DNA from 3 places in the Aeribacillus sp. FSL K6-3256 genome. Region 1 is predicted to be linked to each of the others. Evidence: riboswitches for the same ligand, from Rfam matches in the RefSeq annotation. Region 1 holds a riboswitch; each other region holds the start of a gene.
The links. Region 1 has a riboswitch for thiamine pyrophosphate ahead of thiC (phosphomethylpyrimidine synthase ThiC). Riboswitches for the same ligand answer to the same signal wherever they lie in the genome.
Positions count from the first base shown of each region.

Region 2: it holds a riboswitch for thiamine pyrophosphate, as region 1 does, so the genes downstream of both, tenI (thiazole tautomerase TenI) here and thiC (phosphomethylpyrimidine synthase ThiC) in region 1, are expected to answer to the same signal.
Region 3: it holds a riboswitch for thiamine pyrophosphate, as region 1 does, so the genes downstream of both, thiT (energy-coupled thiamine transporter ThiT) here and thiC (phosphomethylpyrimidine synthase ThiC) in region 1, are expected to answer to the same signal.

Region 1 covers NZ_CP150188.1:2,593,628-2,597,712, reverse strand. Annotated here, with positions in the region: gene NSQ84_RS12510 (galactosyldiacylglycerol synthase) at 1-667, shown strand, start outside; gene thiC (phosphomethylpyrimidine synthase ThiC) at 715-2,457, opposite strand; TPP riboswitch at 2,592-2,707, opposite strand; gene NSQ84_RS12500 (NfeD family protein) at 2,901-4,085, shown strand, end outside.
Region 2 covers NZ_CP150188.1:1,084,269-1,088,353, forward strand. Annotated here, with positions in the region: gene mgtE (magnesium transporter) at 1-85, shown strand, start outside; gene NSQ84_RS05290 (monovalent cation:proton antiporter family protein) at 111-1,964, shown strand; TPP riboswitch at 2,019-2,127, shown strand; gene tenI (thiazole tautomerase TenI) at 2,267-2,866, shown strand; gene thiO (glycine oxidase ThiO) at 2,868-3,980, shown strand; gene thiS (sulfur carrier protein ThiS) at 3,988-4,085, shown strand, end outside.
Region 3 covers NZ_CP150188.1:3,240,040-3,244,124, forward strand. Annotated here, with positions in the region: gene NSQ84_RS15645 (DUF2179 domain-containing protein) at 1-174, opposite strand, end outside; gene NSQ84_RS15650 (DUF418 domain-containing protein) at 278-1,513, opposite strand; TPP riboswitch at 1,686-1,789, shown strand; gene thiT (energy-coupled thiamine transporter ThiT) at 1,859-2,419, shown strand; gene menC (o-succinylbenzoate synthase) at 2,461-3,570, opposite strand; gene NSQ84_RS15665 (carbon-nitrogen hydrolase family protein) at 3,835-4,085, opposite strand, start outside.

The DNA.
Region 1 (4,085 bases):
AAGAGAAATTGACTATCATTTTGTCGGTCACTCATATATGAAAGATTATTTGCTCGAAAAAGGTATAAAAAAAGAACAGATTTTTGTTACAGGGATTCCTATTCACCCAAATTTTACAAAAAGGAAAGATGAACATGTACATAGCATGCGTTTTTATCGAGGATTAATTTCGGGAGGAAGTTCAGGCGTCGGTTCAATAGAGAAGATAACGGAAAAAATCAGCCGCGATGATGATATCCATTATATGGTGTTATGCGGAAAAAACAGAAAGCTTTATGATCGATTAATAAAACAAAACCATCCACGAATTACTCCTTTGCCTTACATCTCTTCAAGAGAACAAATGAACGATCTGTACAATCGCGTCGATTTTATCATGACAAAGCCCGGGGGTGTGACAATCAGCGAATGTTTATACAAAAAAATTCCTATATTTGTATACCACACTCTTCCAGGACAGGAAGAAATAAATTTGGAGAAATTAACGAAATTCGGGATGGTGTTTGATTTTCGAAATTGGCAAGAGGAAACAAATATTTCGGCCTCCATTATTCGAGCGCTGCAATCTAAGCAGCTATCAAAATTTTTATCGAAAGTGGATGAATATCATAAAAGTTTAGCTCCGATTGAACCAGCGGGATTGATCAAACGTTTAATGAATGAATAGCTCCTGGAAGCCATTAAAGCTTCTAGGAGCATTAGTTTGAAAATTATTTATCGATAAAGGGATGACCCGCCCTCTATAAATTCTTTTGCTTTTTGCCTCAAACCTTCCTGAACGAAATCAGAATCACTTGAACCGGCCATTTTTCTTAAATTGTGGGAAATTTTCATCGAGCAAAATTTTGGACCGCACATAGAACAAAAATGGGCAATTTTCGCTCCTTCTGCCGGCAAAGTTTCGTCATGATATTCGCGTGCCCGTTCAGGATCGAGAGAAAGATTAAATTGGTCGTTCCAGCGAAATTCAAAACGGGCTTTTGATAAAGCATCATCCCTTATTTGGGCGCCTGGATGCCCTTTTGCCAAATCTGCGGCATGGGCTGCAATTTTATAAGCAACAACACCTTGGCGCACATCCTCTTTATTGGGAAGGCCTAAATGCTCTTTCGGAGTTACATAACATAGCATGGCCGTTCCGTACCAGCCGATCATGGCTGCTCCAATGGCTGACGTAATATGATCATAGCCGGGAGCAATATCGGTCGTTAATGGACCGAGGGTATAAAAAGGAGCCCCTTTGCAAATTTCATTTTCTAAATCAACATTTTCTTTAATTTTATGCATCGGAATGTGCCCAGGGCCTTCGATCATGACTTGGACATCATGTTTCCAGGCGATTTCCGTCAATTCACCGAGCGTTTTCAATTCGGCAAATTGCGCTTCATCATTGGCATCTCGAATAGATCCGGGACGCAAGCCGTCACCTAATGAAACGGCAATATCATATGTTTTTAAAATTTCGCAAATCTCTTCAAAATGAGTGTATAAAAAGTTTTCTTGATGATGCGCCATACACCACTGCGCCATGATCGAACCGCCGCGGGATACGATTCCGGTCGTCCGTTTGACGGTCAAAGGGATATAGCGAAGCAGCACGCCGGCATGTATAGTAAAATAATCGACCCCTTGTTCTGCTTGCTCAATTAATGTATCACGGTAAATTTCCCATGTTAAATCTTCAGCAACGCCATTTACTTTTTCGAGCGCTTGGTAAATCGGGACGGTTCCAACCGGCACGGGCGAGTTGCGGATGATAAATTCTCTTGTTGCATGAATATTTTTTCCTGTTGACAGGTCCATAATTGTGTCAGCGCCCCAGCGGATGGCCCAAAGCATCTTCTCAACTTCTTCTTCGATTGACGATGTTACAGCTGAATTGCCAATGTTGGCATTAATTTTTACATGAAAGTTCCGGCCGATGATCATCGGTTCACTTTCCGGGTGATTAATGTTGGACGGAATAATGGCCCTGCCGGCAGCGACTTCTTGACGAACGAATTCAGGATCCATGTTTTCACGAATCGCCACAAACTCCATCTCTGGGGTGATGATCCCCTTTTTTGCATAGTGCATTTGTGTAACGACAGCACCTTTTTTTGCTTTGAAAGGCTTTCGATGAAAAGGTGTGGCAATATTGTGATCTTCCCAATTGCGAAATCCATTATCTTCAGGCTTTACCTGGCGCCCGTCATATTCTACAACATCATGACGGTCTAAAATCCACTGTTTGCGCACAGCCGGCAAACCTTTATGAATATCTGCCTGAAAATCAGGATCTGTATAGGGACCGCTCGTGTCATAAACCTTTACAGGTTCATTTTCAAACGTTCCCGCTTCCGTTTTCGTGGGAGTTAATTGAATTTCCCTCAACGGAACCCGAATATCGGGTCTCGACCCAGTCACATAAATTTTTTTGCTTGCTGGAAACTGCATGTTTTCGAAATAATGTTTCATTTTTCTCCTCCTCCATTTTTTTATCTGAAGATGTGCATAGAAAAATAGGAGGGGAGATGGGACGTGAAAAATAAAAACGGGTTCGCTTTAGCACGAACCCGATCAATTCAATATAGAAAAAGAAGGCAATAAAATACTCCCGCTACCTACTTCCCTACGCTGGCATCATCCAGATCAGGTTCAAAGGGTTGAAGAACTTCAGGCGCGTTCTTCTCTCAGTCCAGCTAATTGGACACCCCTAGTAGATGGTTATATATTTTTTTTAATAGTAACATAATATGAAAAATAATGAAAATATTTTTTCGTTTCATGTTTGTTTGCAGAATTGTTGATTTTTGAAACTTTCTGCGCAATTGTCCGTAATAATATTAGGCAAAAAATAAGGGGGGAGAGGCCTGAAATCAAACAATAAGTTTTTCGCTATTTGCGCTCTGCTGCTCATCTTGTCGATTATTTGTGCGTCTTTTGATGCCAAATCAGCTGAAGGGAAAACAGTTTATTTTATTCCGATTGAAAATACAATTGAAAAAGGATTGGTGCATTTTATTAAACGATCCATTCAGGAGGCGGAAAAAGAAAAGGCGGATGTCATTGTTTTTGAATTGAACACTCCTGGCGGTGCTTTAGAGGCAGCGATAGAAATAGGCAAAATGATTATGGATACAGATATCAAAACAATCGCTTATGTAAATAAACATGCGATTTCCGCAGGGGCTTATATAGCATTAAGGGCTGATCAAATATATTACCATCCTGGCGGTACCATTGGGTCAGCGGCTGTCATTGACTCCAATGGCAATGCTGCAGAAGTAAAAGTGCAATCGTTTTGGAAAGCAGAGATGAGAAATGCTGCTGAGCTTCATGGCAGAGACCCTATGTTCGCTGAGGCGATGGTAGACAGCAGCTTGAATATGCCCGAATATGGTGCAGAAAAAGGAGAATTACTAACATTAACAGCAAAACAAGCGATGGAAGTCGGGTATGGTGAAGGCATCGCCAAAAGCCGGGCAGAGCTTTTGAAATCGATCGGAATGGAAGGTGCAAAAATCCAAGAGACTGAGGAGACGTTTGCTGAAAAAATAGCCCGTTTTGTAACAAACATGTATACCATTCCGATATTATTAACGATTAGCGGTTTAGGATTTGTGTTAGAATTGTACACTCCTGGGTTTGGCATTCCTGGTTTTATTGGACTATTGGCGCTGTTTTTGTTTTTCTTCGGTCATTTTATTGCAGGGCTTGCGGGATTGGAAACGGTTGTTTTGTTCGTGCTTGGGGTTCTGCTTATAATTGCAGAGTTGTTTGTTCCAGGAGGAATTATTGGAGCAATCGGTTTTCTTTCAGTCCTTTTAAGTTTATTTTTAGCAGCTGATCATATAGGACATATGGCGGTTTCTCTTTTTATTGCCGGTTCCATTTCGATATTCACAATATTCATTTTGTCAAAGGTGATTGGTAAGCGTATGAAATGGTTTAAAAAAATTATTTTAAATGATTCAATCAGCACGGAGAAAGGTTATGTATCCAATCAAAATCGTACAGATTTAATTGGGAAAACGGGTGTAACTGTGACTGCTTTACGGCCGGCAGGAACAGTAATGACCGATGGAGAGGAAAGATTGGATGTT
Region 2 (4,085 bases), 1.5 Mb from region 1:
TCCATTTATTACAACGATTAATGATATGATCAGCATTTTGATTTATTTTGGCATGGCGACACTATTTATGAACTATTTGCTCTAACAAAATTAGCTAAAGGAGGCGCAATATGGAATCACATGCAGTAACCTCTCTTGTCATCGTGCTGGTCGGCGCTTTTTTAACCCCGATTTTGCTGCATCGGTTCAAACTGACATTCATTCCTGTCGTCGTTGCGGAAATTATTGTCGGATTAATCATCGGGAAAACGGGATTTAATTTAGTGCAGGAAGATGTATGGCTGGCAACTCTCTCAACGCTGGGATTTATATTTCTCATGTTTTTAAGCGGGCTTGAGATTGATTTCACCATTTTCTCCAAAGAGAAGAAAAAAGAAGAAAAGCTGCCCAACGGAAAAAACGCTCCTCATACTTTTTTGGTTGCGTCAATTGTTTTTCTTGGCATTTTCGTTGTTTCATTACTTTTATCGTATTTGTTAATGTGGATGGGATTTATCCGCAATGCCTTTTTCATGACGTTAGTGATTTCAACGATTTCTTTAGGAGTAGTAGTGCCGACGCTGAAAGACGAGCAGATTATGAAAACAAACATCGGCCAAATTATTTTGCTGGTGGCTGTCATAGCCGACCTTGTCACCATGATTTTGCTGGCGGTTTTTGTCTCCTTAAACAGCGAAGGAGAAAGCAATACATGGCTTCTGCTTCTTTTGTTTGCAGCAGGCGTACTGCTTTACTTCATTGGCAAAAGGTTTAAAAGTCGATCCTTTATTAAAACGATGTCAAAAGGAACGGTTCAAATTGGAACAAGGGCGGTTTTTACGTTAATTCTCGCACTTGTAGGTTTATCGGAAACGCTTGGGGCAGAAAATATTTTAGGCGCCTTCCTTGCGGGAGTTTTAGTCTCGCTTTTATCGCCTAATTCAGACTTGGTGCAAAAGCTAGATTCGTTTGGTTACGGTTTTTTAATCCCGATCTTTTTTGTCATGGTAGGGGTGGAATTGGATTTATGGGAATTGATCAAAGATCCGAACCTTCTTTTGTTAATTCCTTTGTTATTTCTCGCCCTCTTGATCTCAAAGTTTATTCCCGTTTTTGTGCTGAGAAAATGGTATGATACGAATACAACGATTGCGGCGGCGTTCTTGTTGACTGCTACTTTATCATTAGTTATTGCGGCAGCTGAAATTGGACAGCGAATCGAACTGATTGATAAGCAAATGGCTGACGCATTAATAGTAGTTGCCGTGTTAACAAGCATTATCACGCCGATAGGATTTAAAAAATTATTCCCCAAAAAAATGGCGGTGCAGCCAAAAAAGAAAATTGCTTTTATTGGTGCAAATCAAATGACCCTTCCAGTCACAAGGGAATTGGACAAAAATTTGTATGAAGCAACCGTATATCATACACAGCAAGACAAAATTGAAAACGGGACTGCTCAATCGGTGTTTAAAATTGAAGAATTGAAAGACTATTCGATAGAATCATTGAATGAACACCACATAATGGAAGCTGATATAGTAATAGTGGCTACTGGGGATGAAGAAAGAAATGCGGAAATTGCGACATATGCAAAAGAATGCGGCGTAGAACAGGTCATCGCCTCTATTTCTTCCCCGGAGTTGGATCAAGCATTAAAAGAAAAGGGGATCAGCGTATTTTCCGTCATGCTGTCAACAAAAACGCTGCTCAGGGCTTTGATCGAATCGCCTGGCGTTATGCGGATCTTAACAAACCAAGACAACTCTCTTTATCAAATTAATATGAATAACCGAAAATATGATGGAATGAAGCTTCGATACTTTCCGTTTACAGGAGATTGTATCTTTGTCCGGATTTTTCGAGGTGAAGATTCCATTGTGCCTCACGGCGATACCGAATTGAAAAAAGGGGACCGCTTGATTGTAACGGGTTCCCGCAAATATGTAAATGAGTTAAAAGATGAGCTGGAATTTAGCAAATAATATTTGCAAACAAAACAAATTGTGATAGCATGAAATTAGTATGAAAATTTAATAAGCATCCACTAGGGGAGCCTTTGGAAAGGCTGAGATTAAAGTGTTGACTTTAAGACCCTTTGAACCTGATCTGGATGATGCCAGCGTAGGGAAGTGGGAATTTGAAACATATGTCTGATATTCCATTACCACTTTCCAGCAAGGAAGGTGGTTTTTTATTGTTTCCAGTCTCACCCTTGGACAGCTGCTTTCCAGTTTTGAACCTTGAAAGACGAGTGTGAGCGTCTTTCTCATGAAAGGAATGTACAATGTTGGAGCTTCATGCCGTAACAGACGGAACAAAACCAGTCAACGAGCTAATACGCATAATTTTGTCCATATCAGATCATGTTGATTACGTTCATATACGAGAAAAAAATAAAAGACCATGTGAGATCATTCATCTTGTAGAACAGCTTTTGGCAAACGGGATAAGGAGAGAACAGCTTGTTATCAACGATCGGCTCGATGTTGCGCTCCTAACAGGCGTTCAAAATGTTCATCTTCCGGGAACCGGCCTGCCGGTAAAAAAAGTGAAAAGCGCTTTTCCGCAAATAAAAGCCGGTGTCAGCGTCCATTCATTAGATGAAGCGGTAAAAGCAGAAAAAGACGGAGCAGACTATTGTTTTTTCGGAAACGTTTTTGAAACGAACAGTAAAAAAGGACTTCCGGCAAAGGGAACAGATTTGCTTGGGAAAATCGTTGGACACGTCAATATTCCTATTATCGCCATCGGTGGGATCACGCCTGATAATATGCAAAAGGTTTTAGAAAAAAAAGCAAGCGGTATTGCCGTTATGTCCTATATCTTTTCTTCGAAAGATCCAGAGAGCGCTGCCAAACTTTTCAGGAAAGGGGAAGCTTTTTAAAATGAACGTTTTTGATGTTGGAATCATCGGGGGAGGGGTCATCGGCCAAGGGATCGCCTATGAGCTATCAAAAGCAGGGCTGAAGACCGCCGTGTTTGAAAGCGGCGAAATCGGAGGTAAAGCGACATCCGCTGCAGCAGGAATGCTGGGTGCCCATTCTGAAAATGAAAAAAGAGACATATTTTTTGAGCTATGCTTAGAGAGCCGAAATTTATATCCGAGCCTTGCAAAAGAATTATTGGAGCAATCTGGTGTGGATATTGAGCTTGTGCAGGAAGGCATGTATCGGCTTGCATTTACTGAGGAAGAAGGCCGCTTTCTGCAATCGCTTGCAGATGAGAATGAACTAGAATGGCATTCAAGGGAAAACGTACTGGCAAATGAGCCACATGTTTCTGAAGACATTGCGGGAGCTCTTTGGCTTAAGCATGACGGCCAAGTGAAAGGTTCATCTGTTTGCCACGCATATGCGAAAGGCGCTAGAAAATATGGTGCATCTATTTTTGAACAATGTCCTGTTTTCGACGTGATTAAAGAGGGAAAAGCATACAAGCTTGTCACTTCCCAAGGAGTTTTTATATGTGGAAAAGTCGTCGTTTCAAGCGGAGTTTGGAGTGGCTTTTTCTTTGAAAAGCTGGGGCTGAGAAATCCAATGAAGCCCGTTAAAGGAGAATGCTTAGCCATAAAACCGAAAAAACTGGTGATCAACAAAACAGTGTTTTACGAGCACTGTTATATCGTACCGAAAAAAGACGGCACCGTTATTATTGGAGCAACTTCTTATGAAAACGACTGGGATACGCATCCGACAGTCAAAGGAGTATCCGAATTAATGATAAAGGTTCAGAAAATTATGCCAGAAATCGGGTCTGAACCGGTCGTTAGTGCTTGGTCGTCGCTCAGGCCGCAAACAGCTGACGGCTGGCCGTATTTTGCCGAGCACCCGGAGCATGAGGGAATCTTTTTTGCGACCGGCCATTATCGAAACGGCATTCTTCTAGCACCGATTACAAGCTTGATCGTAAAAGACATGATTTTGAAAACGAATCAATATGAGCGTTATGTGCATAGCTTTTCTTTAAACCGATTGCTTTCTGATGCGAAAGGGAGGTGATTAAACAGTGAAACTTCGCATCAACGGCCAGCAGATGGAAGTGGAGAATAGTGTTCGGAACATAGAAGATTTGCTGAACTTTTTTCAATTGCAGGAAAGAATTGT
Region 3 (4,085 bases), 650 kb from region 1:
ATTAGATAAATCTTGAAAAACTATTCCTAAAGCGACAATATAAATCGCTGCTTCTAGCAAACCTATACCAGCAGCAGCCTTTGTTTGATTTTTCACTAACAAAATAGTTCGGATCGTCAATACTGGTACATACAATAATTGCAGCAAAAAAATAAAAATTGCTTGTAGAAACATGTTGCCTAGACACTCCTTTGTTCCATCATACTATAAATTATTTTCAAAAAGAAAGAGCTATCATAAACTCAAAATCTGAGATTTGAAACTACATTTTTACAATTCATCTTGATCTGTTATTATGCTTCGAAACTTCCTTTTTCATGCGAATAGGCTGGCGCTTGAAATACATCGCTGTTCTCCATACCCACTCCAACGGCCCTAATTGAAAATATTTAAACCAAATATGGCTGATGATAAGCTGCACGGCAAAAATTGCGAGTGCAAGCCAAAAACCGGCGAAGGGGTATACTTTACCGTACAATCCCAATCCGTAATGATAAAAAATATATGTACAAATAACAGATTGCATGATGTAATTTGTCAATGACATGCGTCCAACAGGCGCAATCTTCTTAACAATTTGCCGACAGATTGGGTGAAAATATAAAAATATGAGAGAGATCACATAAAACAACATGAGAAATGGTGCACCGAACACCATGTAAAAACTATTTTTAGCGGTGACCGCAAAAATATTTAACGGAAGCCCAATGATAAGCCCGAAAAACCAGATGGCTGTTAATAACCTTCGATGCTTCTCCGGTTCTTGAAAAAGCTTTTGTTTCGCAAATATCATGCCAACTAAAAACATGCTGATATATGGGAGCATGTTTATTATATAGACAAGCGGTTGAAAAGGCCACATGCCAGACATAGACATGTAAAAAAGCCGATCATGAATACGCTGATGGAAAATATCAGTAAAACTTCCGTTTTGATATGAATGGATTGCGTTTCTTGCCTCCTCTTCCAGTAAGGCAGCCTGCTCTCTTTTTTGGACTAAAGCATCCTCACCATTGGATACAGCCGTCATCAAACCAATAAGGAGCAAATATAAACTAAATAAACATACAGTCCATACCAAAAGGGTTTTCCAGGAACACTTCCGGAAAAAAAGGAGAAGAAACCCCAGCACAGCATAATCCATTAAAATGTCTCCATCCCAAATGAAAAATGAATGAATTAGTCCAAATACAAAAAGCACCACCAGTCTGCGTATATATATAGAAACAAAGTTCCTGCCGTTTCCTAAAGCCCGTTCCTCCATGATGATGATTCCAAATCCGAACAATAATGAGAACATTGTAATAAACTTCATTTGTACAAATATTTCCAAAATATTTTTCGTTAGAAAATCCCATGTTCTCCATGTTTCAGTAAAAAAATTTTCGCTGCCTATTTGGTATAAATATACATCTGGATAGCTGAAATGCGCCATATTCACAAGTAAAATGCCAAATATCGCAGCCCCCCGCACCACATCCACTACTTCATAACGCTCACGTTTAAGATTCAAACCAAAACCCCCATTCTGAAAAAAGTTCTTATTGTTAACGCCCTTTTTTCATTACTTTTTGTCCAAAGGCTGCATTTCAGCTTTATCGTGTTTAAATTTATTTGAATATAGCGAAAAAAGAATGACAATTTTCTTATAGTCTATTATGATAGACATAAGATTCGAATATCAACAGATCCACAAGGGGAGCTATATGCTGAGAGTGGACGGATATTTCGTCCAGACCCTTTGAACCTGTTAGTTAATGCTAGCGTAGGGATGTGGAAGTATACTGATCCATGATACAGCCTTTTTCCCCCTTATGGATATTTGTTGATAGCAAATAATATACAGGGGGTTTTATTTTTGGAAAAAAATCGCTTATTACTATTAATAGAAGCAGCAATCTTTGCAGCATTGGCAGTTATACTTGATCTTCTCCCTTCCATTCAATTATCATCAGCCATTTCTATATCCATTGCCATGGTGCCTGTACTCATATTATCGTTTCGATCCGGTGCAAAGATTGGCTTCATTTCCGGCTTTTTATGGGGATTATTGCAAATTGTATTAGGTGATGCATACATCCTGACGCCTGTTCAAGGCTTCATCGACTATTTTCTAGCTTTTTCCTTTATCGGTTTAGCCGGTCTTTTCAGCAAAACTATCCAAAATAAGCTGAAAGATGGAAAGAAAAGCTCTGCTCTTGTTTTCATCATCTTTGGCGTCTTCATCGGAGCTTTTGCACGTTATTTTTGGCATTTTATCAGCGGTGTCTTTTTCTTCGGAGAATATGCACCAGAAGGAATGTCAGCGGTCGTTTATTCTTTGATCGTAAACGGCATTACGATGATAGGAGCCTTTGTATTATGCGCTGTCGTTACTGTTATTCTCATTATGGCGGCGCCAAGATTGGTTGTAAAATAAACAAAATCATCCTCTGCAAAACATGCAGAGGATAATTTTGTTTATAGGGTAAATACTTTCGTTTCAACAGTGTATTTTTTTAATTTTTCACGGCTTACATGAAAACCGATCCCCGGGTTATCAGGCAAGGCAATTTTTCCATTATAAACCGATATTTCCGGTTCAATAATATCTTCTTCCCAATACTTAGATGAACTGGATATATCTCCTGGCAGTGTGAATTGTTCAAGTGTCGCTAAGGCTATATTATGGGCCCGTCCAATCCCTGATTCAAGCATCCCTCCGCACCAAACTGGAACATTTTGCTCTTTGCAAAAATCATGGATTTTTTTTGCTTCTGTCAAACCGCCAACACGGCCGATTTTTATATTCATAATTTTGCAGCTTCGAAGTTCAACAGCCTTTCGAGCATCTTCGAAGGAACAAATACTTTCATCTAAACAGATCGGTGTGTCCAATTCTTTTTGAAGTTTGCTATGATCCACAATATCATCGTGCGCAAGAGGCTGCTCAATCATCATTAATTGAAACTCATCCAATTGTTTTAGATGATTTATATCTTTTAATGTATAGGCACTGTTCGCATCAGCCATTAAATCCAAGTTCGGAAAATGCTTCCGTATTTCCTTAACTACTTCAATATCCCAACCTGGTTTAATCTTTATTTTTACTCTCTTGTATCCTTCCTCCTGATATTGTTCAATAAGACTGATTAAATCTTTTATTGTTGGCTGAATACCGATGCTCACCCCAGCTTCAACTTCTTTTTTCATTCCCCCGAGAGCTTGTGAAAGAGGTATATTTTGCTGTTTTGCATATAGATCCCACACGGCACCTTCCAAAGCCGCTTTTGCCATATAATTTCTGCGAATAAAACGAAACGATTCAGCCAACTCACGAGGATGATGAAACGTCGTCTTTGATAAAATCGGAATGAGGAAATCTTCGATCATGTGCACAGTTGTTTTCACGGTTTCTTCTGTATACCATGGAATGGAAAAAGCAACCCCTTCTCCAAAACCGGCTGCACCATCATCATCCTTTACTTCTACGATCAACAATTCGCGATCGTGAATGTCTCCATAGCTAGTAGAAAATGGGGCTTTCAAACGCATCTGTAATATATGCAAAACAATTTTCTTAATTTTTATCAATTAAGAGCATCTCCTTTTTTAAACAAGCTCTCAGCTAAGTTCGACAAAATCATTGCCATTCGCCAGAGGGCTCGATATTTCCCGGAAAATATTTCTTAAAATAGCGAATCCACTCGAACGTTTGTTTTACACTAATTATAAAATAAACGCTTTCTTAATGTAAAGGAGCAAGGGATTTCTTTATTTCCCTTATTGTTTATTGAACTGCAAAATCTCAAATAAATAATGAGATCAATCGTAGAAACGAGTCTCATCATGAGATTAATTTTTCCACTCAATAGTTGTCTTCTTCTCTTTGTTGACTAGCAATTTAAAAACATCAGGTCTTGCATAATGCCCAACAGGATCAAAATCAAACTGGCTATAGGCGATTTGTTTCATATCCAGTTCTGCAATGATGATGTCTTCCTTGCCAAATACGGGCTCTGCCACATATTCGCCCAACGGTCCAACAATCGCGCTACCACCTCTGCTCATTACTTCAGGTGAAGAAGCAAGTTCATCATAACAAG